2 regions of the Brevibacillus sp. IT-7CA2 genome follow, and region 2 is predicted to be linked to the other one. Evidence: a T-box and tRNA genes for the amino acid it is inferred to sense, from the RefSeq annotation. Region 2 holds a T-box; the other holds one or more tRNA genes.
The links. The T-box of region 2 lies ahead of ACM6JA_RS26310 (valine--tRNA ligase). A T-box ahead of a tRNA ligase gene usually reads a tRNA of that ligase, here a tRNA-Val.
Positions count from the first base shown of each region.

Region 1 (3,408 bases), on a different contig from region 2:
AGGCAAGGTCGATGTGATTTCGGATGGAGAAACGACTTACTCGATCCATAATGGTCATCCAATCTTAACGAAGGTGACCGGAACTGGCTGTTTGTTAACGTCTGTTATGGGAGCGTTTGCAGCCATTGCAAATGACAAGCTGATCGCAGGTGCTGCAGCATTGGTATGCTACGGTGTTGCTGCGCAGCTGGCAGCAGAGAAAGCAGCAGGAGTAGGTCCAGGCAGTTTCCAAGTCGAATTTTTGAATGCCTTGCATAACTTGACCGCAGACGATGTTCGCCGTTTTGGGTACATCGAAAAAAAACAATAAAAATTCCCCTTTAAAAAAGGGGAGACAAATGGCCGTAGAACGATTAAGCTAGATATGTTAGACAGTAGCTGTAATTTCGTAGTGAATAAGACAGCAGCTTCTTCTGGTGCTCTGATAGTGCTAGGAATATAAATTCTACTTGATCAGCATCGAATGGACGGACATAAAAACGGGAAATACCATGACAAATAATTTCTCTCTTTAACGTCAGCGCCACACTGGCGTCTGTTCGTATGTGCAATTCCACGCTGCGTACCCTCCTTGGACATTCAATAGAGTACCAAAAAAATACAAGGAAAAACAAGGTAATTATGTCTGATTCATGTCCAAGTTGTTACCGTTTTTTGGATGAAAATTGACGAGGAAAACGATTCAGATATAACTAGCGGGGATTGTTGGGAAAGCATCCTGTTCGAGAGAAAAAATTCGAGATGAGTCCGGCCATTCTCCCTTTTTCCGTTGAGTTATTTACTTTATTTCGAAGGCAGCGTACGAGCTCCTGATCGCAATGACAAGAAAAATAGCCGTGCTTTTGATAGCAATCATCATGCCTCTTGCAGCATCTGTCGACGTCATCAATCGGAGCACCCGGCCCGGAGCATCCAGGCCCACACCAGTTTCCGTACAAACAGGGGAAGCCTACTGAACGGCGTTTTCTTTTTGACAACTGACATCACTCCGTCTTGTAAAGGAATACTACTTGTATCATATTGAACAGAACGTGAAGTTGCTTTAGGCAATCTCCCTTTTTTCTTTTTGAATGAAAAACACCTAAGATTGATGAAACGACGGTAGTACGAGGGGAAAACTTTCAAAATATCACTTGAAATCATGTTGTGAATATGATAGATTAATTCTTGCCGAAGCGAACGCTTGCAGGCTCGATGGATGGATGTCCGAGCGGCCGAAGGAGCACGATTGGAAATCGTGTAGGCGGTGTCGAACCGTCTCGTGGGTTCAAATCCCACTCCATCCGCCATCATACTTGGCCCGTTGGTGAAGCGGTTTAACACAGCAGCCTTTCACGCTGTCATACAGGGGTTCGAATCCCCTACGGGTCACTTTATACCCCACAAAGTGAAGTGAATGCTTTGCGGGGGCCTCAACAACTGGTTTGGGGTATGGAGGCTTAGCTCAGCTGGGAGAGCATCTGCCTTACAAGCAGAGGGTCGGCGGTTCGATCCCGTCAGCCTCCACCATTTTTATATGCGGTCGTGGCGGAATTGGCAGACGCGCTAGATTCAGGTTCTAGTGGTGGCAACACCGTGGAGGTTCAAGTCCTCTCGACCGCACCAAGCAAACCCTATATATGGCGGTCGTGGCGAAGGGGTTAACGCACCGGATTGTGGCTCCGGCACTCGTGGGTTCAAGTCCCATCGATCGCCCCATATATGTTCAAAATGTAAAATGAAAATAGCCCAGCGGTGGCTCCTGTAAAGGAACTCCGGCTGGGCTTTCTTTATATCCGTCTACGATTGAGCAACAGGCTGATAAAAATGAAGGCGATTGCCAAAAGGATCGGTCACGCTCACTTCACTCGTTCCCCACGGCGTCTCCTCTAGACCGGGACGAGCGTACTTATATCCTTGACGCAACAGTGACTGATGAAAAAGCTCGATGTTCTCTACCTGTACGCGAATCGCTGAGCCAGGACAAGCATCCCCGTGATGTTCGGATAGATGAAGCGTGCACGATGGAGAAGAAATTTGCATGTACAACGGAAAGTGATCCTCGTAACGATGCTCCCAATCAATCTGAAAACCTAGAAACTCCACATAAAACTCTCTTGCCTTCTCAACGTTAAACATACGAAAAATCGGCGTTATGTTCTGATTCATTTGCCTAGAAACCTCCGGATTGTATTGAGGGAAGCGAGGTGCACCCCTTCGTGAAAAATAGTTCGGACAAGCACTTGTGCAATCGTGTGCATGCCGGATTCAGTTGCGGGAAATTCTTCTAATCGATCCTTGTAAGCAGCTTGTATCTTCTGAGGTTGTTCGTGTAATAAGGTGACGAGCACTTCGAGATTCGGTGGCGGTGTATCCCAGTCAGCAGTCTTTGCAAATAGATTCGAGTCAGTGAATCTACCTTCCTTCTATAGAGAAGGGGGTGTATCAACAAAAAAGCGTGCAGAACCAGCTCGTCTGCACGCTTTTTTGTATGCTGTGTATAGGAAACGGCACTACATTCTTTCCTGCTCGAGGGTGTGAGAAGGGGAGAATAGTTTCCGCCATTTTACTTGCGGTACACAAATGGCAGCGAGGATCATGAATACGCCACCCCATTGAGGGAGAGATACAGTCTCTTGAAGCACGAAACTCGACAAGAGCACGACTGTAGGCAATTCGACTGCACTTAAAATGGTAGCCAGTCCATTGCCGATCCGCGGAACACCGACAGCCAAACAGAAGATAGGGATGACCGAACCGAAGATCGCAACCAAAAGACCGAGCGGCAGCAAACCTTGCAGAAGCTGACCATTTACCAGGAAAGTCGGTGGATAAACGATCGAGAGCATCAGGGCAGCCATACTAATCGAAATCGCGCTTCGCAAGTATGGATCCATTCCAGGGAGAATTCGCCCGCTGAAGAAAATAACCAAGGCAAAGGTCGCGCCCGACATCAGACCGAAGATCAGTCCGACCATGTCTACATTCTGAATGCCGCTTTCGCCAAGTCCGCTTGCAAGAACCGTCCCTGCTCCAAGCATAACCAGAGACACCCATTTTTCAGCGGTCGGCCATTTGCGATCCACAATCGCCTCCAGCAAGACACCGATCCAGGTAAACTGAAAGAGGAGAACGATTGCGAGCGACGCAGAGACCCGGCTAACAGCCTGATGGTAAAAAAGACTGGTTGAGGCCATCATGAGGCTGGCTGGTGCCAAAAACAAGAAATACTTGAACGAAAATCGCTGCTTGGAGAAAAAGATGGCCATGACCGTCATGATCAATCCGCCAAAAATCAATTGGCTTCCGCTCATTTCAAAGGGAGTAAAGCCGAGTTGAAAAGCATGCTTCATGAAGATAGAGAGGACACCGTAGCTGCACGCACCAAGTAAAACTAAGAAGATAGATCGCCAGTATGTCATAAGTAAA
Region 1 covers NZ_CATKQT010000011.1:727,005-730,412, reverse strand. The annotation lists gene thiM (hydroxyethylthiazole kinase) at 1-310, shown strand, start outside; tRNA gene ACM6JA_RS10075 (tRNA-Ser) at 1,197-1,289, shown strand; tRNA gene ACM6JA_RS10070 (tRNA-Glu) at 1,298-1,371, shown strand; tRNA gene ACM6JA_RS10065 (tRNA-Val) at 1,434-1,509, shown strand; tRNA gene ACM6JA_RS10060 (tRNA-Leu) at 1,519-1,605, shown strand; tRNA gene ACM6JA_RS10055 (tRNA-His) at 1,623-1,698, shown strand; gene ACM6JA_RS10050 (glyoxalase superfamily protein) at 1,780-2,148, opposite strand; gene ACM6JA_RS10045 (EamA family transporter) at 2,493-3,401, opposite strand.
Region 1: it encodes a tRNA-Val, which carries the amino acid that the T-box ahead of ACM6JA_RS26310 (valine--tRNA ligase) is inferred to sense. The anticodon was not compared.

Region 2 (3,408 bases):
GGGAGCAAATTGTCACCACTGATGGCACAAAGGTGTTTGAATTATACACATCTGTATTGCCAGATCGGACCTGTGGAATCGCATTGATTGATGTCACCGCCGTCATAGCAGAAGAACGAAAACGCAAAAGACGGGAATGGGAGATCTACAGAGATATCCTGGGTGTGGTCACAGAAGGTAAGCTATTGTTGCTTAGTGATGAAGAATTATTTTTCTTGCTTCGGGAAGGGCATAAGCTCTTGGCAATCGATATCCGTTTACCGGAGCAGCTTGCAGAACTGCGTAAATTGTTCAAGCAAGCTTTGGAACCACAAGGCATTTCTGATAAACGATTGCTGCAATTTCTCGTTGCGGTCAACGAAGCTGCTTCCAATACGTTGAAGCACGGAAAAGGCGGTGTGGTTACGTTATACCTAACGAATGACAGGCAGATGTGCCGCGCTGTGATCCATGATGAAGGACAAGGAATTTTGCTCGAGGATATCCCGCGAGCTACCCTACAACAAGGATTTTCTACGCGCCACTCGCTTGGGGCCGGTTTTCATGTGATCCTGCAATACTGTGATCGTGTTTATTTGAGCAGCTCCCTGGCAGGCACAAAGCTTATTTTAGAATGTATCCTTTCACGTTAAGCAACCATTTCCAAAAAGCCAAATGTTTGCAAGTGAATGAAAATGGGTAATATAGTAAAAGGACGAGCAGATTGGGTGTACCGATACCTATTGAGAGGAGTTTGAGCATGGACTACCGCGCAACAGAGGCGAACGGACAGGCTACATTGTTTTTCGTCGGAGAGTTGGACATGGCTGTAGGAGATCGAGTAGGTGAATTGCTCCAGCAGTATGGAGGGCGAAATCAATCCGTTACCGTCGATTTTCAAGGTGTCTCCTTTGTAGATTCTTCCGGTATTGGAAGCTTGTTTTTTACCACGAAAGAACTGTTGGCCATGGGCAAACAGGTAGAAATCGTCAATGTCCGAGAAGAAATTCTCGATATTTTGGGCGTGCTCGGTTTTACCGAAGCACTGGGCATTGCAGTTGGAAAAGTGGGCGAAACCCGGGTTTGACGCCAAACAGCGTGATTGTATATAATAGTGAAAGCTAACTATACGACAATTACATATAATATGAACGATGAGTGGGAAGAGTAAGTCAGGACACCTTAGCAGAGAGGAGAATCAGTTGCTGCGAGATTCTCTAAGGTCATGAATGGCTGAAGGTCGCCCAGGAGTTTTTTCGGTGAAAGCATGTGCCTAGCCGAGACCGGTTCGCAACCGTTATCTTGTCAGAGTGAACACACCATAAGCATGACGTTTATCGTGTGTTAACAAAGGTGGTACCGCGAAAATAATCCTTTCGTCCTTTGCGATGAAGGGTTTTTTTATTTTTTGCAAAGCAAGTTATGCTAATAGGAGGAGTCGTACATGTCTACACAGCCAACAACCGACATTGACCAATTGCTGCCGAAAAACTATGATCCAAAAGCAGCAGAGAACAAATGGTATCCGTATTGGATCGAAAAACAATTTTTCAAGGCAGAACGTGACCCGAATAAACGTCCGTTTACGATTGTCATTCCACCGCCGAACGTAACTGGTAAATTGCACTTGGGACACGCGCTGGATACGACTTTGCAAGATATCATTACGCGTACCAAGCGTATGCAAGGCTACAGCACCTTGTTCTTGCCAGGTATGGACCATGCTGGTATCGCGACTCAAGCGCGCGTAGAAGCTACCTTGCGTGAAGAAGGCGTCTCTCGCCATGATCTGGGCCGCGAAAAATTCGTGGAAAAAATATGGGAGTGGAAGCACATCTACGCTTCGCATATTCGTGAGCAGTGGGAAAAGCTCGGTCTTGCCCTGGATTACTCCCGCGAGCGTTTTACGATGGATGAAGGCTTGTCCCAAGCTGTCCGCGAAGTATTTGTTCGTCTTTACGAAAAAGGCTTGATCTATCGCGGCAACCGCATTATTAACTGGGACCCTGCTGCCCGCACAGCTCTGTCTGATATTGAAGTAATCTACAAGGAAGTAAAAGGTGCGCTGCATCACATGCGTTACCCATTGGCAGATGGCAGCGGTTATATCGAAGTAGCTACAACCCGTCCTGAAACAATGCTAGGTGATACGGCTGTAGCTGTACATCCGGAAGATGAGCGTTACAAGGACATGATCGGCAAAACCGTGATTTTGCCAATCGTAGGACGAGAAATTCCAATCGTTTCAGATGACTACGTTGATCCTGAGTTTGGTTCTGGCGCTGTAAAAATTACGCCGGCACACGATCCGAATGACTTTGAATTGGGTCTTCGTCATCAGTTGCCACAAATCGTTGTCATGGATGAGACGGGCGCGATGAACGAGCTGGCTGGTATCTACAAAGGCTTGGATCGCTTTGCATGCCGCAAGCAAATCATCAAAGATTTGACTGAGCAAGGTGTGATGTTCAAGGTTGAGGAGCATATTCATCAGGTTGGTCATAGTGAGCGCAGCGATGCAGTCGTAGAACCATACCTTTCTACCCAATGGTTCGTAAAAATGCAGCCTTTGGCTGACGAAGCACTGGCTAATGCAAATAGCCCTGAGAGCGTGAAATTCGTCCCAGAGCGCTTCAAGACGAATTACCTGCGTTGGATTGAAAACATCCGCGACTGGTGCATCTCCCGTCAGCTTTGGTGGGGTCACCGAATTCCTGCATGGTATTGCGGAGATTGTAACGAAACGATTGTATCTCGCGCGGATGTGACTGAGTGCCCAAGCTGCCACAGCCACAAGCTGGAGCAGGACAACGACGTTCTCGATACATGGTTCTCCTCTGGTCTATGGCCGTTCTCGACGCTGGGCTGGCCGGAAGAATCCGAGGACATGAAGTACTTCTATCCAACGAATGTCCTGGTAACAGGCTACGATATTATCTTCTTCTGGGTTGCTCGCATGATGTTCTCAGGTCTTGAATTTACCGGGAAAAGTCCGTTTGAATCCGTTTTGATCCACGGCATTATTCGCGACTCCGAGGGCCGAAAAATGTCCAAATCACTTGGCAACGGTGTCGATCCAATGGAAGTGATTGAGAAGTACGGAGCGGATGCGCTGCGATACACACTAGCAACAGGGAACTCCCCAGGGAATGACCAGCGCTTCTATTGGGAAAAGGTGGAGGCAAACCGCAACTTCGCGAACAAGATTTGGAATGCGTCTCGTTTTGCCTTGATGAACCTGGCTGACTTCAAATACGAGGAAATCGATTTGAGCGGTGAGCTGTCTACACCAGACAAATGGATTCTCTCCCGCCTGCAAGCGACAATAGCAGATGTAACCCGTCTGTCTGACGCATTTGAATTCGGTGAAGCAGGCCGTGTGCTGTACAACTTCATTTGGGATGATCTGTGTGACTGGTATATCGAGAT
Region 2 covers NZ_CATKQT010000052.1:128,293-131,700, reverse strand. The annotation lists gene ACM6JA_RS26320 (ATP-binding protein) at 1-632, shown strand, start outside; gene ACM6JA_RS26315 (STAS domain-containing protein) at 740-1,066, shown strand; T-box leader at 1,125-1,366, shown strand; gene ACM6JA_RS26310 (valine--tRNA ligase) at 1,424-3,408, shown strand, end outside.